4 regions of the Enterobacter cloacae complex sp. R_G8 genome follow, and region 1 is predicted to be linked to each of the others. Evidence: predicted binding sites of a transcription regulator. Region 1 holds the regulator's gene; each other region holds the start of a gene.

Region 1 (5,751 bases):
ACTGTAGCTTCTCGCTAATCAGCCGCAGCTTATCCTGCTGGGCCGCTTCAAGGGTGGTCGCCTCTTTCCAGTAGGCGCAGGAGTATTGCATGAAGGGATCCAGCATGCGGCTGAACAAATCGTTACCGAGATCGTAGTGCTCTTTACCCACTATCCACGCCCGTTTTTTACTTTGCAGATTGAACAAACGGGCGGAAGCGACGCGCAACGTATCTTTGATATTGCGGGGGAGCTGGTTCTCCAGACCGGCGCGCAACACGCTGGCAAAGAAAATATCCAGCCGCTCGCAATCCCACCAGCCATCCATATAGCTTTCGCCCAGCCCTAACGATCCCTCGCGCAGCACGCGTTTAAAAAAATCGGGATGTTTGACCTGCGGATCGGAGGGTGAAGATCCGTTGATAGTGATGCCTGCACGACCTAACAGTTCACTGACGATCCGGGACCAGTTATCGTCCGGAACGCTGACTTCTTCTATACACGATGAACTCATAGCTTCTCCATCACCTTACTGTGATCAGAACCTTCAAACAGCGTAGACGCTTTTTATGGTTTGTGAGAAATCTCACGGTAAATACCGCGAGGCTAGTATCCGACGTAGAACAGAGGAAGGGAGATATCCCTTGCCGAAATGCCTTCCATGGTAAAACGGGAGCACTCCGGCTCCCGTTAACACTTAATATTTATCGTATTTAATCGAACCAAATTTAGTATAGGCCTCAAAATTTGGTGATTCAATAGAAAATTCTTAGCAACCTAATCACTGAAATGTCACATATTTTCCGCAGTGACTACGCATGCGACGTTTCCGGCTGCGTGGGGCTATCAAGCTCACGTTGTGCGGCTGATTGCACGCGATATCCCATCACGGCCAGCACAACAGTCGCCAGCATCACGCTGGTGGTGGTCAACAGCGGCGTGGCAATCAGCGCTGAAACCACCAGGCTTGCCAGGAAGCACAGACCCAGCTGCAGGGTATTTTGCAGGGCAGCGGCACGACCTGTCGCCTGCGGGAAAGGACGTAACGCCTGTGCCACCACGATAGGGTAAATGGCGCCGTTAGCCACTGCCATCACGCAGAACGGAATCAATATCTCTACCAGGCCGACGCCCGGAATAAAACCGACAGCCCAGGTGGCGATCACACTCAGAGCAAAGAGCACCAGCAGCCATGGCAGCATCTGCTGGCCTTCCCATTTCTGCAGTGCCGCACGGCAGCCGTATCCGCCCAGCAGGAAGGCGATGGTCTGCGGGACATAGCTCAGGCCAATGGCGGCCGGGCTGTATCCCATATCGTGCAGAATAAACGGCGAGCCAGTGAGCCAGGCGAAGAAGCTCGCCGAGCAGGCGGCATAGACCAGGACATTACCACGATACGCTTTGGCGCTCAGCAGGGAGAGGAACGTGATCGGTTTGGCGTCGGCATGCGCCTCTTTTTTATGCGCGGGCTTGAGGGCAAACGCCGGCAGCATCAGTACCAGCGTGATGGCAAACAGCGTGGCGAAGATAGCCTGCCACTCGAAATGCACCAGGATCCAGCTGCCCAGCAGGGGAGCGAGGGCAGGTGAAAGCCCTACCAGGGGCATAATGGTGGCGAAAATGCGGTTGGTGCGGTTGGCCGGGTAGTAGTCGGTAACAAGGGCCTGCCAGGTCACCGCTGCCGCACAGACGCCGACGGCTTGCACAAAGCGCAGCACCAGCAGCCAGGTCGCATCGCGTACCCATAACATTCCCAGACAGCCGACGGCAAAAATGCCCAGGCCCAGTAACAGCACCGGTTTACGCCCAAAGCGATCGGAGAGCGGGCCCCAGAGCAACTGTGCAATGGCAAAGCCCGCGAGGAACAAACTCAGGCTGGCGCTGATGGCCGCAGCAGGGGTTTGTAAATCTGCCTGCATCGCCGCAAACGCGGGCAGGTACATATCGGTGGCCAAAAAGCCCAGCACGCTCAAACCGCCGAGCCAGACTAAAAATCCATTCCTGGGTTGCATTGTTTTATTCTCCTTGAGGAGGCAGGTAGACACTGGCGCAGAGTGTAGGGAGTGCAAAGCGGGTTGTGAAACGCTAATATTTGGCTAGTGCATTCAAATTTTTTGCAGGCAGAAAATGTGGTCAGATTATTCTCTTGAAGTTGTCGATGCTGTCGCACGAAACGGCAGTTTCAGCGGTGCCGCACAGGAGCTACACCGCGTTCCCTCCGCGATAAGCTACACGGTACGTCAGCTCGAAGAGTGGCTGGCTGTGCCGCTGTTTGAACGACGTCATCGCGATGTGGAATTAACGCCGGCAGGGGCGTGGTTTTTGAAAGAAGGGCGTTCTGTTATCAAAAAAATGCAGATCACCCGTGAACAGTGTCAGCAGATCGCCAACGGCTGGCGCGGGCATCTCTCCATTGCCGTGGATAACATCGTCAAACCCGAGCGCACCCGGCAGATGATTGTGGATTTCTATCGTCATTTTTCAGACGTTGAACTTCGCGTCTCGCAGGAGGTGTTCAACGGCGTCTGGGACGCGCTGGCGGACGGCAGGGCAGAGATGGCGATTGGGGCGACCCAGGCGATCCCCGTCGGGGGACGCTATGCGTTTCGTGATATGGGCATGTTGAGCTGGAAATGTGTGGTGGCAAGCGATCATCCCCTGGCTGCCATGGAGGGGCCGCTGAGTGACGACACGCTGCGCAACTGGCCGTCGCTGGTGCTGGAAGATACCTCGCGCTCGTTGCCAAAACGTATTACCTGGCTTCTGGATAATCAGCGGCGGGTGGTGGCGCCGGACTGGGAGTCCTCCGCGACCTGCCTCAGTGCCGGGCTGTGTGTCGCGATGGTGCCCGTGCATTTCGCTAAGCCGAGAATCGATACCGGTGAATGGGTCGAACTGACGCTGGAGAATCCGTTCCCGGATGCAGCCTGCTGCCTGACGTGGCAACAAAATGACGTGTCGCCCGCCATGGCGTGGTTACTGGATTACCTGGGAGACAGCGAAACGCTTAACCGGGAATGGTTACGGGAGCCAGCGTAACTGGCTCCGTACAGTGATTAACGACGGTAGTCGCGGAACGGACCATCCGCAACGGAACGGCGTTCGATAAGACGCGGGTGGACTTCAATCGACTGCGACTCTTCACGTTTGTTGACGATCCTGTCCATCAGCATATTGAAGGCCGTTTCACCCAGGGAGTCTTTCGGCTGGTGAATGGTGGTCAGCGCTGGGGTAAAGAAGCGCGCGTTGCGCACGTTGTCATAGCCGATCACGGAAATATCCTGCGGCACGCGCAGGCCCAGCTCATCGGCCGCACACAGGGCCCCCATCGCCATGATATCCCCGCCGCAGAACACCGCCGTTGGACGATGCGGCTGGGAAACGATCTGCTGCATGGCGCGGTAGCCCGATTCCGGCTCAAAGTCGCCCTGCACGATCCAGTTTTCCGGCACGGTGATCAGCGCTTCTTCCATCGCCTTCATAAATCCGGCCAGACGGCCAGCACCGGTGTTGCGCTCAAGCGGCCCCGGGATCACGCCAATTTCACGGTGACCGCGTTCAATCAGATAGCGGCCCGCCATATAACCGCCTTCAAAGGCGTTATCGATGACGGAGTCGGTAAAGTCGGCGCGCGCTTCGCCCCAGTCCATCACCACCATTGGGATATGACGATACTCTTCCAGCATGGAAAGCACGGACTCCGGATACTCGGAGCACATCACCAGCAGGCCATCCACGCGTTTTTGCGCCATCATCGACAGATAGGCGCGCTGTTTTTCAATGTTGTTCCACGCGTTGCCGAGGATCAGGGTATAGCCTTTCTGGAAGCAGTTTTTCTCAACCGCTTCGATGATTTCGGCAAAATAGGCCGCTTCACTGCTGGTCGCCAGCAAACCAATAGATTTGGTGTGATTAACTTTAAGACTGCGCGCAACGGCACTCGGCGAGTAGTGCAGCTCTTTGATTGCCGCCCAGACGGCGTTGCGCGTCTCTTCCGCCACGAAGCGGGTTTTGTTAATTACATGTGATACGGTTGTAGTGGAAACGTTTGCGCGTTTTGCTACGTCTTTAATTGTTGCCATTAAATGTCACTCCAGACCATATCCTAAACTCCTGAAAACCTTGAAGGTAAACGTTTGCCTTCTCTCACCCTTATCACGCAATCTTGAATTGCGGCACGCCAGGAAAACGACACGGGACGTCAGGAGGGGGTCAATGGCCGGTACGCTAATAAATTTAGCGTGGAATTTTGTCCTATCTTGATGAAAAGGGGAAGAGCTAAAGTGGTTATCCGTTTAAATCCGGGAAGATTTTTGACGTAAATTGTGTAAAAATGAGCAAGCTCACTTTTCGTGGGGGGATTAAAAGGAGAAAAATTGATGAGTTCCGATCTGAAGTTTTCGCTGTTCACCACCATTATTGTGCTGGCGCTGATTGTTGCCGCGGGTCTGACGGCTGCACTGCACTGATTTACGCGGAGGGGGCGTTCGCTCTCTCCCGCTTCCCCTGATTGTTACATCTCCGGCAAAAATCTTTTGCCAATTTGTTAACTTCTCATTTTTTGTGATTAATGTCATGCTTTCGCCTTCTTTGTTCTGTGTCACGACCTGACACGGCATCCGGAGTTGACGCATGAAAATCAATTTTCCCCTGCTGGCCCTGGCGATTGGCGCTTTTGGGATTGGCACTACTGAATTCTCCCCTATGGGGCTCTTACCGGTTATCGCCCGCGGTGTGGACGTCTCTATCCCTGCAGCCGGGATGTTAATCAGCGCCTATGCCATTGGCGTAATGGTTGGTGCTCCGCTGATGACGCTGTTGCTTTCCCACCGCGCTCGCCGTAACGCGCTGATTTTCCTGATGGCTATCTTTACCCTCGGCAATGTGCTCTCCGCCATTTCGCCGGATTACACCACACTGATGCTGTCCCGCATTCTGACCAGCCTTAACCACGGTGCCTTCTTTGGGCTGGGGTCGGTGGTTGCCGCAAGCGTGGTGCCCAAACACAAGCAGGCGAGTGCCGTGGCAACCATGTTTATGGGCCTGACCATCGCCAACATTGGCGGTGTTCCTGCGGCGACCTGGCTGGGAGAGGTCATTGGCTGGCGTATGTCGTTCCTGGCAACCGCCGTACTGGGCGTTGTCGCGATGGTGGCGTTGTTCTTCTCCCTGCCGAAAGGCAGCGCTGGTGAGCGGCCTGAGGTACGTAAAGAGCTGTCGGTACTGATGCGCCCGCAGGTGCTCTCGGCGCTGCTTACTACCGTGCTGGGTGCCGGGGCGATGTTTACCCTTTACACCTATATTTCGCCGGTGCTGCATGACATCACTCACGCGACGCCGATCTTTATCACCGCGATGCTGGTGCTGATTGGCGTGGGCTTCTCGATTGGTAACTATCTGGGCGGGAAATTTGCTGACCGCTCCGTGAGCGGAACGCTGAAGGGTTTTCTGACCCTGCTGATTGTCATCATGGTTGCCATCCCGTGGCTGGCGCGTAATGAAGTTGGCGCGGCCATTGCGATGGTCGTCTGGGGGGCGGCCACCTTTGCCGTGGTTCCGCCGCTGCAGATGCGCGTAATGCGCGTCGCGCATGAGGCGCCGGGCCTCTCCTCGTCAGTGAATATTGGTGCGTTCAATCTGGGCAATGCGCTCGGTGCCGCAGCGGGTGGTGCTGTGATTTCGGGTGGTCTGGGATACAGCTTTGTGCCGGTGATGGGGGCCATTATTGCCGCGCTTGGCCTGCTGCTAGTGATGATGTCGGGTCGTAAACAG
Region 2 (5,751 bases), 2.4 Mb from region 1:
GTCTCTGCGCAAACCATTAAAGCCGCCGACGTACATCCTGAAGGCTACCCGAACGTAGTGGCCGTGCAGCACATGGGGGAGAAACTCAAACAACAAACCGACGGCAAGCTGGAGATCAAGGTCTTTCCCGGCGGCGTGCTCGGGGATGAAAAGCAGATGATTGAACAGGCGCAGATGGGGGCGATCGACATGATCCGTGTCTCCATGGCGCCGGTGGCGGCGATCCTGCCCGATATCGAAGTCTTTACCCTGCCCTATGTGTTCCGCGATGAAGACCATATGCACAACGTCATCGACGGCGATATCGGCACGCAGATTGGCGACAAACTGACCGCCAACCCCAAATCGCGGCTGGTGTTTCTCGGCTGGATGGATTCCGGCACCCGTAACCTGATCACCAAAACGCCGATCGTCAAACCGGAGGATCTGAAAGGCAAAAAAATCCGCGTTCAGGGAAGCCCGGTGGCGCTGGCGACACTGAAAGACATGGGGGCTAACTCGGTGGCGATGGGGGTCAGTGAGGTCTACAGCGGCATGCAGACCGGCGTAATCGACGGCGCTGAGAATAATCCGCCGACCTTCATCGCCCATAACTATATGCCGATCGCCAAAAACTATACCCTCAGCGGCCACTTCATTACCCCGGAAATGCTGCTCTACTCAAAAGTGAAATGGGACAAGCTCAGCGCAGACGAACAGCAGAAAATCCTGACCCTGGCGCGCGAAGCGCAGTTCGAGCAGCGCAAGCTGTGGCAGGCCTATAACGCCGAGGCGCTGGCGAAGATGAAAGCCGGTGGCGTGCAGTTCCACGAGATCGACAAATCGGTATTTATCAAAGCCACAGAGCCGGTGCGCGCGCAGTATGGCGAAAAGCATCAGGATCTGATGAAAGCCATTGCTGACGTTCAGTAAACGGAGAGCGTATGTCCGAACTCTACCTGAAGTGGATGGACCGGCTGTATCTGCTCGCCATGGCCGTAGCGGGGTGTGCACTGCTGGTGATGACGGTGGTGATCCCGATTGGCATCTTCTCGCGCTATGTCCTGAATCGCGGTGAATCCTGGCCGGAGCCGATCGCCATTATCTGTATGGTGACCTTTACGTTTATCGGCGCGGCGGTGAGCTACCGTGCCGGATCGCACATCGCCGTAAACATGCTGACCGACCGATTGCCAGACATGCTGAAAACAGCGTGTGCGCGCGTGGTGGATCTGCTGATGCTGCTGATCTCGCTGATTATGTTCTGGTACAGCTACTGGCTGTGTGTCGAGCTCTGGGAGCAGCCGGTCGCCGAGTTTCCGATCCTGACGTCAGGGGAGAGTTATCTGCCGCTGCCAATTGGTTCGGCGGTGCTGATCCTGTTTGTCATTGAACGTCTGCTGTTTGGCTCACAGGAAAACCGTCCTGTGGTGCTGATCGGCAACCACAGTTGAGGGGTGAACAATGGATGCATTCGTTTTGTTATTCACCCTCGCCATTTTGCTGGCGCTGGGTATGCCGGTGGCGTTTGCCGTCGGCTTAAGCGCCGTCGCGGGCGCGTTGTGGATCGAGTTACCGCTCGAAGCGCTGATGATCCAGATCACCAGCGGGGTTAACAAATTTACCCTGCTGGCGATCCCGTTTTTCATCCTGGCGGGGGCGATCATGGCGGAAGGCGGCATCGCCCGTCGGCTGGTGAATTTCGCGTATGTCTTTGTCGGTTTTATTCGCGGCGGGCTGTCGCTGGTGAATATCGTGGCTTCCACCTTTTTCGGCGCGATTTCCGGTTCATCGGTGGCGGATACCGCCTCCATCGGCAGTGTGATGATCCCGGAGATGGAGAGAAAGGGGTATCCCCGCGAGTATGCGGCGGCGGTCACCGCCAGCGGGTCGGTGCAGGCGATTTTAATCCCGCCCAGCCACAACTCGGTGATCTACTCGCTGGCCGCAGGCGGTACGGTCTCCATCGCCACGCTGTTTATCGCCGGCGTGCTGCCGGGGCTGCTGCTGGGGCTGTGTCTGATGGCGCTGTGTCTGTGCTTTGCCCATAAGCGCGGCTATCCAAAAGGCGAAAAGATCCCCTTTAAACAGGCGCTGAAGATATTTCTCGATGCCCTGTGGGGGCTGATGACGGTGGTGATTATCCTCGGCGGCATATTGTCCGGGATATTTACCGCCACCGAATCGGCGGCAGTCGCCTGCCTGTGGGCGTTCTTTGTCACCATGTTTATCTATCGGGACTATAAGTGGAGCGAACTGCCGAAGCTGATGTGCCGGACGGTGAAAACGGTCACTATCGTGATGATCTTGATTGGCTTTGCGGCGGCGTTTGGCGCGGTGATGACCTACATGCAGTTACCTGTGCGCATCACGGCGTTCTTCACCTCGCTCTCGGATAACAAGTACGTGATCCTGATGTATCTCAACATCATGCTGCTGCTGATTGGCACCCTGATGGATATGGCGCCGATCATTCTGATCCTGACGCCGGTGCTGTTGCCGGTGACCAATGCGTTGGGGATCGACCCGGTGCATTTCGGGATGATCATGATGGTGAATCTGGGGATCGGGCTTATCACGCCGCCGGTGGGATCGGTGCTGTTTGTGGCCAGTGCGGTGAGCAAGCAGAAAATCGAACATGTGGTGCGCGCAATGCTACCGTTTTACGGCATGCTGCTGGTGGTGCTGGGAATGGTAACGTACATCCCGGCGATTTCGCTGTGGCTGCCGGGATTGCTGGGCATGCAGTAAGGGGGTTACCCCTTACGGATCAAATACCGGTACGGCAGCGCTTCGGTCTGCTGTGCCACCAGTTCATGCTCCATAAAGGTACAAAAACCGGGGATATCGCGGGTGGTTGCCGGATCGTCAGCGATAATCAGCAGCGTTTCGCCGGTTTGCATATTGCGCACGGTTTTGCGCACCATCATTACCGGCTCAGGGCAGCGGAGGCCCTGCGCATCAAGGGTGTGGTCTGGAGTGGAAAACAGATCGGTCATGGTGTTCTCGGTCAGATAAAAACGGCTGTAGTTTACGCCCCGTAGCCGGCAATGCAAACCAGGTTAACGGTTGCGTAAAAACTAACCATTGCAAAGTCCCGTCAAAGCAGTATCATGCTGCGGTTTTTATTGGGTTCCCTCACCCCAACGTATAAAAAGGTCACAATATGACGCCGTTTTCTGAATCGCAGCGCGTAAAAGCGTTGTTCTGGCTTTCGCTTTTTCATCTGCTGGTGATCACCTCCAGTAACTATCTGGTGCAGTTGCCGATCGCCATCTTTGGTTTCCATACCACCTGGGGCGCGTTCAGCTTCCCGTTTATTTTTCTCGCCACCGATCTGACCGTGCGTATTTTTGGCGCACCGCTGGCTCGCCGCATTATTTTTGCGGTCATGCTGCCGGCGCTGTTCGTGTCGTACGTTATTTCCTCCCTGTTTTACATGGGAAGCTGGCAGGGCTTTGAAGCGTTAACCCACTTCAACCTGTTTGTCGCCCGTATCGCCACCGCAAGCTTTATGGCCTATGCGCTGGGGCAGATCCTCGACGTGCACGTATTTAACCGCCTGCGTCAGAATCACCGCTGGTGGATGGCCCCCACCGCCTCGACGCTGTTCGGCAACGTCAGCGATACGCTGGCCTTCTTCTTCATTGCCTTCTGGCACAGCCCGGATGCGTTTATGGCCGAACACTGGATGGAAATTGCGCTGGTGGACTACTGCTTCAAGGTGCTTATCAGCATTGTCTTCTTCCTGCCGATGTACGGCGTGCTGCTGAATATGCTGCTGAAAAGACTGGCAGATAAATCTGAAATCACAGCATTGCAGGCTGGTTAAGGGTTCGCTTTATCAGTTGTGATAAGATGGACAAATGAGCCGTTATGGCCGTTTATCGAAAGGAAGAAGTCAATGCGCAATCTGGTTAAATATGTCGGGATTGGCCTGCTGGTTGTCGGCCTTGCAGCCTGTGATAACAGCGACACGAAAACGCCTGCTCAGGGCGCGTCTGCAGAGAGCAACGCAACCGGTCAGCCGGTGAACCTGCTGGACGGTAAACTCAGCTTCTCTCTGCCAGCGGATATGACTGACCAGAGCGGCAAGCTGGGTACCCAGGCGAACAACATGCACGTCTATTCCGATGCAACCGGGCAGAAAGCGGTGATTGTGATTGTGGGCGACGATACCAGCGAAGACCTGGCCGTGCTGTCCAAACGTCTGGAAGATCAGCAGCGCAGCCGCGACCCGCAGCTGCAGGTGGTGACCAACAAGTCCATCGAACTGAAAGGCCACACGCTGCAGCAGCTGGACAGCATTATCTCTGCAAAAGGTCAGACGGCTTACTCTTCCGTGGTGCTGGGTAAGGTGGATAACAAACTGCTGACCCTGCAGATCACCCTGCCAGCGGAAGATCAGCAGAAAGCGCAGACTGCCGCTGAAAACATCATCAACACCATCGTGATTCAGTAACGCGTCAGGATGATGACGTGGCCTCCGGTGCCTGCACCGGGGGCCATTTTTTTAGCCGCCACGTGAGCATCAGGGCCATCACCACCAGACCCGCAGCCGCAAGATAGATTACCGGCACGCCTGCCCAGGCCATGACCAGCCCTGCCAGCGGCCCGGTAATACCCAACGACATATCCATAAACACCGTGTAGGTTGCCAGCGCCGCCCCCTGATTCTGCGGCGGCACGGCTTTCACCGCCACCACGCCCAGCGCCGGGAAGACCAGCGAAAAACCGGCTCCGGCGAAGAACACGCCAATTTTTGCCATCCACGGCGCGGTCGCTATACCGGTCAGCAGCAGCCCGACAATCTCAACGGCAAAGCAGATCATCGCTACATTCAGCCCGCCCAGGCGGTTAATACCGTTCGGAAAGAGCAAACGGGCACCCACAAACGCACAGCTGAACAGGGTTAACGCAAAGGCCGCCCCATCCCAGCCTTTGGCGTCATAAAACAGGGTGATAAAGGTGGCGATCACCCCAAAGCCGGTGGTTGCCAGCGCCAGTGCCATACCATACGGCCAGACGCGCCCCAGCACTGCCCGGAACGGCAGCGGTTTACCTTTGCTGGCCTTCACTTTCGGACGCGGCAGGGCAAACAGGATCGCCACCAGCGCGACCACCATAATGGTGCCCGCCAGGCCGTACAGTCCGCCATACGCATAGCACATCACCCCAAGCGGGGCGCCAAGCGCCATTGCCCCGTAGGTGACAATGCCGTTCCAGGAGATCACCCGGCCAATGTGCGGTGCCCCGACCACGCCTACCCCCCACAGCGTCGAACCGGTTCCTGCCAGGCTTTGCCCAATCCCCAGGATCACCCGGCCCAGGCACAGCAGCAACAGGCTGACCAACGGCCAGTGGCTGGTCGTTGCCGCCAGCAGGTAGCTTAGGCCACTGAGAAAACAGCCGCATAATCCCGTAATCACAATGCTCTTCGGCCCGAACAGATCCGCGTAGCGACCCGCATGTGGGCGGCTCAACAGCGTGGCGAAGTACTGCAGGCTAATCACCAGCCCCGCCCAGAATGCGCTAAACCCCATCACGTCATGGACGTAGCCCGGCAAGACCGCCAGCGGCAGGCCAATCGTCAGGTAACTGGCAAAGTTAAAAATCACAACTGAGACAATGCGCAGATTAAGGCGCAATCCGCTTAATGCCGGTTCGGCGGCAGGTTCGGGCATGGGGTTTTACCTGGATTTTTGCAACAGTGTTTCACTATTACCACGACGCCAGCAGAAAATCAGCAGCGACTTTCAGATTAACGGTGCC
Region 3 (5,751 bases), 1.8 Mb from region 1:
GTCATGAATCACAAAGTGGTAAGCGCCCTCCCGAAGGTTAAGCTACCTACTTCTTTTGCAACCCACTCCCATGGTGTGACGGGCGGTGTGTACAAGGCCCGGGAACGTATTCACCGTAGCATTCTGATCTACGATTACTAGCGATTCCGACTTCATGGAGTCGAGTTGCAGACTCCAATCCGGACTACGACGCACTTTATGAGGTCCGCTTGCTCTCGCGAGGTCGCTTCTCTTTGTATGCGCCATTGTAGCACGTGTGTAGCCCTGGTCGTAAGGGCCATGATGACTTGACGTCATCCCCACCTTCCTCCAGTTTATCACTGGCAGTCTCCTTTGAGTTCCCGGCCTAACCGCTGGCAACAAAGGATAAGGGTTGCGCTCGTTGCGGGACTTAACCCAACATTTCACAACACGAGCTGACGACAGCCATGCAGCACCTGTCTCACAGTTCCCGAAGGCACCAATCCATCTCTGGAAAGTTCTGTGGATGTCAAGACCAGGTAAGGTTCTTCGCGTTGCATCGAATTAAACCACATGCTCCACCGCTTGTGCGGGCCCCCGTCAATTCATTTGAGTTTTAACCTTGCGGCCGTACTCCCCAGGCGGTCGATTTAACGCGTTAGCTCCGGAAGCCACACCTCAAGGGCACAACCTCCAAATCGACATCGTTTACGGCGTGGACTACCAGGGTATCTAATCCTGTTTGCTCCCCACGCTTTCGCACCTGAGCGTCAGTCTTTGTCCAGGGGGCCGCCTTCGCCACCGGTATTCCTCCAGATCTCTACGCATTTCACCGCTACACCTGGAATTCTACCCCCCTCTACAAGACTCTAGCCTGCCAGTTTCGAATGCAGTTCCCAGGTTGAGCCCGGGGATTTCACATCCGACTTGACAGACCGCCTGCGTGCGCTTTACGCCCAGTAATTCCGATTAACGCTTGCACCCTCCGTATTACCGCGGCTGCTGGCACGGAGTTAGCCGGTGCTTCTTCTGCGGGTAACGTCAATTGCTGTGGTTATTAACCACAACACCTTCCTCCCCGCTGAAAGTACTTTACAACCCGAAGGCCTTCTTCATACACGCGGCATGGCTGCATCAGGCTTGCGCCCATTGTGCAATATTCCCCACTGCTGCCTCCCGTAGGAGTCTGGACCGTGTCTCAGTTCCAGTGTGGCTGGTCATCCTCTCAGACCAGCTAGGGATCGTCGCCTAGGTGAGCCGTTACCCCACCTACTAGCTAATCCCATCTGGGCACATCTGATGGCAAGAGGCCCGAAGGTCCCCCTCTTTGGTCTTGCGACGTTATGCGGTATTAGCTACCGTTTCCAGTAGTTATCCCCCTCCATCAGGCAGTTTCCCAGACATTACTCACCCGTCCGCCACTCGTCACCCGAGAGCAAGCTCTCTGTGCTACCGTTCGACTTGCATGTGTTAGGCCTGCCGCCAGCGTTCAATCTGAGCCATGATCAAACTCTTCAATTTAAAAGTTTGATGCTCAATGAATTAAACTTCGTAATGAATTACGTGTTCACTCGTTGAGACTTGGTATTCATTTAGTGTCCGAAGACATTAAGAATCCATGTCACTTTGAGTGCCCACACAGATTGTCTGATAAATTGTTAAAGAGCAGTTGCGACGCGCTTCAGCGCTCTGTCGCGAGGTGGCGTATATTACGCTTTCCTCTTTCAGAGTCAACCCTGATTTTCAGGATTTTTTCTCTTCAACCGACCGGGTTGTTTGTGAAGTGATTCACATCCGCCGTGTCGATGGAGGCGCATTATAGGGAGTTCTCCGCAGGCCGCAACCGCTAAATGACAGAAAAATGACTGACTGCTGCATTCCCCAGCAAAACCCCGCTTTATACCCTTTTACGCACAGACTTATCCACAGCGATGCGAAAAAGTGAAAATTCGCGAGCGTTGCGCAAACGTTTTCGTTAAAATGCTCGCGCTTAACAAGGATGCCTCGTCAGGTGTGTTAGATGAGTTTTTCGCTGGAAAATTCATCTAACGCTCTCTGTAATCGTGAAATCCAGGGGATTTACCATGCAACAACGTCGTCCAGTCCGCCGCGCTCTGCTCAGTGTTTCTGATAAAGCCGGTATCGTCGAATTCGCTCAGGCACTTTCTGCACGTGGTGTAGAGCTGCTGTCCACAGGTGGTACCGCACGCCTGTTAGCAGATAAAGGTCTGCCGGTAACCGAAGTGTCCGATTACACCGGTTTCCCGGAAATGATGGATGGACGCGTCAAAACCCTGCACCCAAAAGTCCACGGCGGTATTCTGGGTCGTCGCGGTCAGGACGACGCGATTATGGAACAACATGAGATCGCGCCAATTGATATGGTTGTCGTTAACCTTTATCCGTTCGCTCAAACCGTAGCGCGCGAAGGCTGCTCTCTGGAAGACGCCGTAGAGAATATTGATATCGGCGGACCGACGATGGTGCGCTCCGCGGCCAAGAACCATAAAGATGTGGCCATTGTGGTGAAGAGCAGCGACTACTCCGCCATTATTAATGAGATGGATGCGAACGAAGGGTCACTGACTCTGGACACCCGTTTCGACCTCGCGATTAAAGCATTCGAACACACCGCCGCGTACGACAGCATGATCGCCAACTACTTCGGTAGCCTGGTGCCTGCTTACCACGGTGAAAGCAACGATCCTTCCGGCCGCTTCCCACGCACGCTGAACCTGAACTTCATCAAGAAGCAGGATATGCGTTATGGCGAGAACAGCCACCAGCAGGCTGCCTTCTATATAGAAGAAGAGGTAAAAGAAGCCTCTGTCGCTACCGCGCAGCAGGTTCAGGGCAAAGCGCTCTCTTATAACAACATTGCCGATACCGATGCTGCGCTGGAGTGTGTGAAAGAGTTCAGCGAGCCTGCCTGCGTTATCGTGAAGCATGCGAACCCATGCGGCGTAGCGGTGAGTACATCCATTCTGGATGCTTACGATCGCGCCTATAAAACCGACCCGACTTCTGCTTTCGGCGGCATTATCGCCTTTAACCGCGAACTGGATGCCGAAACCGCACAGGCCATTATCTCTCGTCAGTTTGTTGAAGTGATCATCGCGCCATCTGCGTCTGAAGAAGCCCTGAAAATCACCGCTGCGAAACAGAACGTGCGCGTGCTGGTTTGCGGCCAGTGGGCAGAGCGCGTGCCGGGTCTTGATTTCAAACGTGTAAATGGTGGGCTGCTGGTACAGGATCGCGATTTAGGCATGGTGACAGCCGCAGACCTGCGCGTCGTGACCAAACGTCAGCCAACAGAGCAGGAGCTGCGCGACGCGCTGTTCTGCTGGAAAGTGGCGAAGTTCGTGAAATCCAACGCCATTGTCTACGCCAAAGAGAACATGACCATCGGGATAGGTGCAGGCCAGATGAGCCGCGTTTACTCCGCGAAAATTGCCGGGATTAAAGCCGGTGACGAAGGTCTGGAAGTGAAAGGCTCCGCCATGGCGTCTGATGCCTTCTTCCCGTTCCGCGACGGTATTGATGCTGCCGCAGCAGTGGGCATCACCTGCGTGATCCAGCCTGGCGGCTCAATCCGCGACGACGAAGTGATTGCCGCCGCCGACGAACACGGCATCGCGATGATCTTCACCGACATGCGCCACTTCCGCCATTAATCCACGGAGCAGAAAATGAAAATATTAGTGATTGGTAACGGCGGACGCGAGCATGCGCTGGCGTGGAAAGCAGCTCAGTCGCCGCGGGTGAAAACCGTCTTCGTCGCGCCGGGTAATGCGGGTACGGCACTGGAACCTGCTCTGCAGAACGTCGCCATCGGCGTGACGGATATTCCCGCGCTGCTGAGCTTTGCACAGAACGAGAAAATCGATCTCACCATCGTCGGCCCCGAAGCTCCGCTGGTGATTGGCGTTGTTGACGCGTTCCGTGCCGCGGGTCTGAAAATCTTCGGCCCAACGGAAGGTGCCGCACAGCTGGAAGGATCTAAAGCCTTCACCAAAGATTTCCTCGCGCGTCATCACATCCCGACGGCGGAATACCAGAACTTCACCGAGATTGAGCCCGCCCTGGCTTACCTCCGTGAAAAAGGCGCGCCGATCGTTATTAAAGCCGACGGTCTGGCTGCCGGTAAAGGCGTTATCGTCGCGATGACGCTCGAAGAAGCCGAAGCCGCGGTTCACGATATGCTGGCCGGCAACACCTTTGGCGACGCGGGCCACCGCATCGTGATTGAAGAGTTTCTCGACGGTGAAGAGGCGAGCTTTATCGTGATGGTCGATGGCGAACACGTTCTGCCAATGGCCACCAGCCAGGACCATAAGCGCGTAGGCAATGCGGATACCGGGCCGAATACCGGCGGTATGGGTGCTTACTCCCCTGCACCTGTGGTAACTGATGAAGTGCATCAGCGCACCATGGACCGTATCATCTGGCCAACCGTAAAAGGAATGGCTGCCGAGGGTAACACCTACACCGGTTTCCTCTATGCGGGCCTGATGATCGACAAGCAGGGCAATCCGAAGGTAATCGAATTTAACTGCCGCTTCGGCGATCCGGAAACACAGCCAATCATGCTGCGCATGAAATCCGATCTGGTGGATCTTTGCCTGGCCGCATGCGACGGCAAGCTGGATGAGAAAACCTCCGAGTGGGACGAACGCGCGTCTCTGGGCGTGGTGATTGCTGCGGGCGGTTATCCTGGCCACTACAACACCGGGGATGAGATCCACGGCCTGCCGCTGGAAGAAGTTGAAGGTGCGAAGGTGTTCCACGCCGGTACGAAACTGTCTGAGGACGATCGCGTACTGACTAATGGTGGCCGCGTGCTGTGCGCCACCGCGCTGGGCCATACTGTTGCCGATGCCCAGAAGCGTGCCTATGCGCTGATGGCGGATATTCACTGGAACGGTAGCTTTAGCCGTCAGGATATCGGCTATCGTGCGATTGCACGCGAGCAAGGGGAATAATACCCCCTCACCCTAACCCTCTCCCTCTGTACGGTCCGGGGACATGGTAGACAGGTGTTCGGGGACATGGTGAACACTTTTTAACATCCTTTACCCATGGTGATCGACTTTTTCTTCAGGTCGATCACCCCCACTTTTGTGCTGTACCACCACACCTCGTAGCGGCCGTCTTCCTGCATCTCCTTCAGCCCGACCCGTTCTCCCCTGAACGCCTTGCCTGCGCTCAGACTTACCCCTTTCACGCTCAGCTTTCCGCTGATATCCACTTTCCTGACCATCACGCCCTCGTCGTATTCCGGGGGCGTTGTGTTGCCGCTGTACCGTCGCGATGACGGCTGATACCGCGAGCCCGGTACCGCCATATCCAGCGCCTCATGCGGGCGTTCAAGGTTATAGACCGTCCGCCAGTGGTCGAAGGCGCGCTGCAGTTCGCCCTCACTCGCGAACCATTTACCCTGCAGCACCTCCGTCTTCAGGCTGCGGTGAAAACGCTCCAGCTTGCCCTGCGTCTGCGGATGATACGGCCGGGAGTGTCCCACCCGGATACCATGGCGCATCAGCCACAGCTCGAGCGCCGTCCAGGTGCCGGTGGTGTCTCCCCACGGGGCGCCGTTGTCCATCGTCATCCTGTCCGGCAGGCCGTAGCGTTCAAACACGCTGACCAGTTGTTGCTGCACGGTCTCACGCCGTTCATCGCTACAGTGCGCCAGGCACAGGGAAAAACGGGAGTGGTCATCCAGCAGGGTGAGCGGATGGCAGCGGCCACCGCCAAAGGGAAAGTGGCCCTTAAAATCCATCTGCCAGAGCC
Region 4 (5,751 bases), 370 kb from region 1:
CTGCATACTGGTGAGTCGCTAAAAGCGGAGTTCTTCGATGGCAGAGGCTATATTCAGGATGAATTAGCAAGACTTAACCATTTTTTCCGTGATTTCCGCGCGAATAAAGTAAAAGCCATCGACCCAGGATTATTTGACCAGTTGTTCCGCCTTCAGGGCCTGCTGGGTACCAGCAAGCCGGTGCAACTCATTTCTGGTTATCGTTCCATTGATACCAATAATGAATTGCGCGCCCGCAGCCGTGGGGTAGCGAAAAAAAGCTATCACACCAGGGGACAGGCAATGGACTTCCATATTGAAGGCGTTTCGTTAGCCAATATTCGCAAAGCTGCGTTATCTATGCGCGCAGGTGGTGTAGGATATTACCCAAGTAGTAACTTTGTGCATATTGATACCGGTCCAGTTCGGCACTGGTAATAACGAAACACAGGAGCAGTATGAACTATCGTATTATTCCGGTTACGGCGTTCTCCCAGAATTGTTCATTGATCTGGTGTGAGCAAACCAAACTGGCCGCGCTTGTCGATCCCGGCGGTGACGCTGAGAAGATCAAACAGGAAGTTGCAGAAAGCGGTGTGACGCTGATGCAGATTTTACTGACGCATGGTCACCTTGACCATGTCGGCGCAGCGGCGGAGCTGGCACAGCACTATGGTGTGCCGGTGATCGGTCCGGAAAAAGAAGATGAGTTCTGGCTGCAGGGTTTGCCAGCCCAAAGCCGCATGTTTGGCCTCGATGAGTGTCAGCCGCTGACGCCCGATCGCTGGTTAAACGAAGGAGAGCGTGTGAACGTAGGGAATGTGACTTTACAGGTGTTGCATTGTCCTGGGCATACGCCAGGCCATATCGTCTTCTTTGATGACCAGTCTCGTCTGCTGATTTCCGGCGATGTGATTTTCAAAGGTGGCGTAGGACGCAGCGATTTTCCGCGTGGCGACCACGGACAGCTGATCCAGTCGATTAAACAGAAGTTATTGCCACTGGGTGATGACGTGACGTTTATCCCTGGACATGGCCCGATGTCGACGCTGGGCTACGAGCGGGTGCATAACCCCTTCCTTCAGGATGAAATGCCTGTCTGGTAAATCCGGATAATAAAAAAAGCCTGCATAGTGCAGGCTTTTTTGTGGGCGCTAATTACATTACAGTACGGCGACAATCGCTTCGCACAGTGGCGCCATGTTGTCAGGGGTCATACCTGCAACGTTCACGCGGCCAGAGGCCACGGCGTACACGCCAAACTCTTCACGCAGACGCAGTACCTGCTCTTTGGTCAGGCCGCTGAAAGAGAACATCCCGTTCTGCTTAATAATAAAGCTGAAGTCACGGTCAGCCCCTTTCTCAGCCAGAGTATTTACAAACAGCAGGCGCATGCGCTGAATACGCTGACGCATATCGTTCAGCTCTTGTTCCCAGATCGCACGCAGCGCATCGTTGCTCAGAATGGTGGCAACGACAGAGGCACCGTGTGCCGGTGGGTTAGAGTAGTTTGCGCGGATCACAGATTTCATCTGGCTGAACGCACGCTCTGCGGTCTCTTCGCTTGCCGCGACCAGCGTACAGGCGCCTACGCGCTCATTGTACAGGCCAAAATTCTTGGAGTAGGAGCTTGCAACGATCAGCTCCTGATGGACAGCTGCGAATGCGCGCAGACCTTCAGCATCTTCTTCCAGACCACGGGCAAAGCCCTGATAGGCGAAGTCAAACAACGGCAGCCAGCCTTTCTCAACGGAGAGCTTAGCCAGGTGTTCCCACTGCTCAAGCGTAGGATCAATACCGGTTGGGTTGTGGCAGCAACCGTGGAACAGTACCACGTCACCTGCCTGTGCTTCGCTCAGGCTTGCCAGCAGGCCATCGAAGTCCAGAGCGTGGTGTGCGGCGTCATAATACGCATATTCGCACACTTCCAGACCCGCAGAGTTAAAGACGCTCTTGTGGTTCGGCCAGCTTGGATTGCTCACCCAGACACGCTTAACAGCGGTATTTTTTGCAAGGAAATCCGCCGCCACGCGCAGTGCGCCGGTACCGCCAGGCGTTTGTGCTGTGCGCGCGCGTTTGTCGCTCACAATTGTACTACCTTTACCGAACAGCAGCTCCTGCGTGCAACGACCAAACTCAGGGATACCATCAATACCGAGGTAGTTCTTGGTGGTTTCATTTTCCAGCAGATACTGCTCAGCTTTTTTTACGCTGGTCAGTACCGGGGTTTTGCCGGTTTCATCTTTATATACACCAATACCCAGGTTGATTTTGCCAGGGCGGTCGTCGGCACGAAACAGATCGGCCAGGCCCAGAATAGGGTCGGCAGGAGCGGCGGTAATGTTCTCAAACATGACGAAGTTCCATTGTGATTACAGAAGTGAAATCCGCTATCAGGTTAACGGTAGATTTACAAAATGCCAACCGTTTGCGACGAAAAGCGTGCGGCTTTTCAAAAGTCGCCATTATTTTCTGTCAGGCATAAAAAAACAGGGCCGAAGCCCTGTTCATTAAGCATATAACAAAGTGGTGTACTGATTAGAACTGGTAAGTTACAGCCATTGCAACCTGGTCGTCTTTACCGTTCACGATACCCACGCTACGAGAGTAGTCGGTGTCGTCGATCAGGTTCAACTGGTAGTCAACATAGATGTTGAAGTTTTTGTTGAAGTAGTAAGTCGCACCGAGTTCAACAAATTTCTGCAGGTCAGCATCGCCGCCCGCGAAGGTGCCGCGCTGAGCCAGGTTTTTACCTTTAGACTGAACGTAGGACACGGATGGACGCAGACCGAAGTCGAACTGGTACTGAGCGATAACTTCGAAGTTCTGAGTTTTGTTTGCGAATGAACCGTCTTCTTCACGGGTCATGTTGCGGGTTTCAGCGTAGGTGGTTGCCAGGTAGATGTTGTTCGCATCGTACTTAGCACCAACAGCCCATGCTTCCGCTTTCTCGCCTTTACCGTCAGCGGTCTGCCGGTTAGTACGGTCAGAGTTGCTGTATGCGCCGATCAGGCCGAAACCTTCGCCGAACTCATAACCAACAGAGGTACCAAAACCGTCACCGTTAGCGGTTTTAACGTCGGTACGATCGTTTTTACCCTGATACTGCAGGCCCAGGCTCAGGCCATCAACCAGACCGAAGAAGTCAGAGTTACGATAGGTCAGAACGCCAGTGGTACGGCCGGTCATGAAGTTATCAGAGTAGTTAGCCCAGGTCATACCTGAGTAGGATGGCGCCATATCGGTGTAAGATTCTACATCGTAAACGATACCGTAGTTACGGCCGTAGTCGATGGAACCTGCATCACCAGCTTTCAGGCCAGCGAACGCCAGACGGGTACGCTGAGTCTGGCTGCTTTCTGGCTGGCTTGCCAGAGCACGGTATTCCCACTGGCCGTAACCGGTCAGTTGGTCATTGATTTGGGTTTCGCCTTTGAAACCGATCTGAGCATAGGTAGCATCGCTGCTGTCTGTGTTGTCACCGGAGGTCACGAAATCGTGCTCACCAACCACTTTCCCGTACAGATCCAGTTTGTTGCCGTTTTTGTTATAGATTTCTGCAGCGTTAGCTGCACCGGCTACCAGCAGGGCAGGGATTACCACTGCCAGAATATTGCGCTTCATCATTATTTATTACCCTCATTGGTTTTTTTATGACACTCGCCACTGCCGCCAATAAATTCCGTCAATAAATATTTCCGGAACTATTGATGAGAGTTTGGTGTCTTTATGTATCTGTCAGGCATCTTTCCATTCATAGAACCGTTTCGCTAGCCTGAAAGTGCTACAATTTTCAAGATTGAGTAACAAAAAGAAATTATATGTAACTAAATGTGTATTTTTCGGAACTTTGTGAACCACCTCAAATTTCAGAAAGACGTGGCGAATTAAACGGCAAGCAGATTCCTATATATATGAATTCCTTATAATTAATTTAGATAAAGGCAATTCGTATACGCGCACCTTCAACGACTCATTTTTTCTTATGACCCAAAAAGGACTTCTGGATGGCTGTGATTTTGGTTGAAATTTGTGCTATTGCTTGAGGATTAAATAATCGCAATAAGAATAGGGTTTATTTTTTGTTCGTAGATATTTCGTGGAAACAAAACGTAACAACTAGTGGTTGTGACGGGGTCAAAGTTGAAAGGTGCTTACTTTTCGCTGACGAAAATTGACAGAGCAGAATAAAATAATGGCCAGCAAATGCTGGCCATTATGATTTTGGTTACTTAGAAGCTGGCATTACGCGGCGTACGTGGGAACGGAATAACGTCACGTACGTTCTGAACACCTGTGACGTAGGCGATCAGACGTTCGAAGCCCAGACCAAAGCCTGAGTGTGGCACAGTACCGTAACGGCGCAGATCGCGATACCAGCTGTAATCCGCTGGATTGAGCCCCATCTCTTGCATGCGCGCATCCAGCACGTCCAGACGCTCTTCACGCTGGGAACCACCGATAATTTCACCAATGCCCGGTGCCAGTACGTCCATTGCGGCAACGGTTTTACCGTCTTCGTTAAGGCGCATATAGAACGCCTTAATGTCTTTCGGATAGTTTTTCACAACAACCGGTGCTTTGAAGTGCTTCTCAGCCAGGTACCGCTCATGCTCGGAAGAGAGATCCACGCCCCAGTAAACCGGGTTCTCAAACGTCTCACCACATTTCTCGAGAATAGCGACTGCATCGGTGTAATCCACCTGGGCAAAGTCGGAGGAAACAAAGCGCTCCAGACGTGCAATCGCTTCGTTATCGACACGCTCAGCGAAGAATTTCATGTCATCAGCACGTTCTTCCAGTACCGCTTTGAAGACATACTTGAGCATGGATTCCGCCAGGCCAGCGACATCGTTCAGGTCTGCGAAAGCCACTTCAGGCTCCAGCATCCAGAATTCCGCCAGGTGACGGCTGGTGTTGGAGTTTTCCGCACGGAAGGTTGGGCCGAAGGTGTAGATTTTAGACAGCGCACAGGCGTAGGTTTCGCCGTTGAGCTGGCCGGACACTGTCAGGAAGGCTTCTTTACCAAAGAAGTCTTTGTCAAAGTCCACTTTACCTTCCGGCGTGCGCGGCAGGTTTTCCAGATCCAGCGTCGAGACGCGGAACATTTCGCCAGCACCTTCGGTATCGGAGGCGGTGATCAACGGGGTAGACACCCAGAAATAACCCTGCTCGTCGAAGAAGCGATGCAGTGCCTGCGCCAGCGTGTGGCGGACACGGGCAACCGCACCAATCAGGTTAGTGCGCGGACGCAGGTGAGCCACTTCACGCAGATATTCGATGCTGTGACGTTTTGCTGCCATCGGGTAGGTGTCCGGATCTTCAACCCAGCCGGTCACTTCAATGGCCGTGGCCTGAATTTCAAAACTCTGACCCTGTCCCGGTGATGCAACAACCACGCCGGTAACAATTACGGAACAACCCGTTGTCAGGTGCAGAACGTCATCATTGTAATTGGGCAGAGAATTATTAATGACGGCCTGTACAGGATCAAAGCAGGAACCGTCATAGACGGCAAGGAAGGAGATGCCAGCTTTAGAATCTCGGCGGGTACGCACCCATCCGCGCACGGTGACTTCCTGGTCAACAGCGACACGGCCCTGGAGTACGTCGGCTACAGGCACAACGCTCATAATATTCTCTCTGTTAATAGTCGGAAAAAATAAACACTTGTCCACCCAAATGGGGGGATATCTATGTTACCTGCCATCCGCTATCAGACAAGTAAATTTCGCAGTCAAAAGAGAAGAATTAAGAAATAAATAAGAAGTA

Evidence for each region. The regulator PurR, encoded in region 1, represses purine synthesis genes. The targets are predictions, from matches to a motif close to CANGCAAACGTTTGCNTG.
Region 2: a site for PurR is predicted at 3,038-3,055, ahead of tusA (sulfurtransferase TusA). Genes of this name have one in related genera too.
Region 3: a site for PurR is predicted at 1,921-1,938, ahead of purH (bifunctional phosphoribosylaminoimidazolecarboxamide formyltransferase/IMP cyclohydrolase). Genes of this name have one in related genera too.
Region 4: a site for PurR is predicted at 2,397-2,414, ahead of NQ842_RS16390 (amino acid aminotransferase). Genes of this name have one in related genera too.

What each region holds. Positions count from the first base shown of each region.
Region 1 is NZ_CP102246.1:3,063,061-3,068,811, reverse strand. It holds gene cfa (cyclopropane fatty acyl phospholipid synthase) at 1-493, opposite strand, end outside; gene punC (purine nucleoside transporter PunC) at 792-1,991, opposite strand; gene punR (DNA-binding transcriptional activator PunR) at 2,107-3,018, shown strand; gene purR (HTH-type transcriptional repressor PurR) at 3,036-4,061, opposite strand; gene NQ842_RS14490 (YnhF family membrane protein) at 4,359-4,448, shown strand; gene NQ842_RS14485 (MFS transporter) at 4,612-5,751, shown strand, end outside.
Region 2 is NZ_CP102246.1:516,705-522,455, reverse strand. It holds gene NQ842_RS02415 (TRAP transporter substrate-binding protein) at 1-912, shown strand, start outside; gene NQ842_RS02410 (TRAP transporter small permease) at 924-1,433, shown strand; gene NQ842_RS02405 (TRAP transporter large permease) at 1,444-2,730, shown strand; gene tusA (sulfurtransferase TusA) at 2,736-2,978, opposite strand; gene NQ842_RS02395 (7-cyano-7-deazaguanine/7-aminomethyl-7-deazaguanine transporter) at 3,146-3,811, shown strand; gene NQ842_RS02390 (DcrB family lipoprotein) at 3,884-4,441, shown strand; partial or broken gene NQ842_RS02385 (MFS transporter) at 4,446-5,698, opposite strand.
Region 3 is NZ_CP102246.1:4,847,762-4,853,512, forward strand. It holds rRNA gene NQ842_RS22865 (16S ribosomal RNA) at 1-1,482, opposite strand, end outside; gene purH (bifunctional phosphoribosylaminoimidazolecarboxamide formyltransferase/IMP cyclohydrolase) at 2,046-3,635, shown strand; gene purD (phosphoribosylamine--glycine ligase) at 3,651-4,943, shown strand; gene NQ842_RS22880 (IS481 family transposase) at 5,024-5,751, opposite strand, start outside.
Region 4 is NZ_CP102246.1:3,435,030-3,440,780, reverse strand. It holds gene NQ842_RS16400 (YcbK family protein) at 1-417, shown strand, start outside; gene NQ842_RS16395 (MBL fold metallo-hydrolase) at 438-1,085, shown strand; gene NQ842_RS16390 (amino acid aminotransferase) at 1,143-2,333, opposite strand; gene NQ842_RS16385 (porin) at 2,518-3,606, opposite strand; gene asnS (asparagine--tRNA ligase) at 4,212-5,612, opposite strand.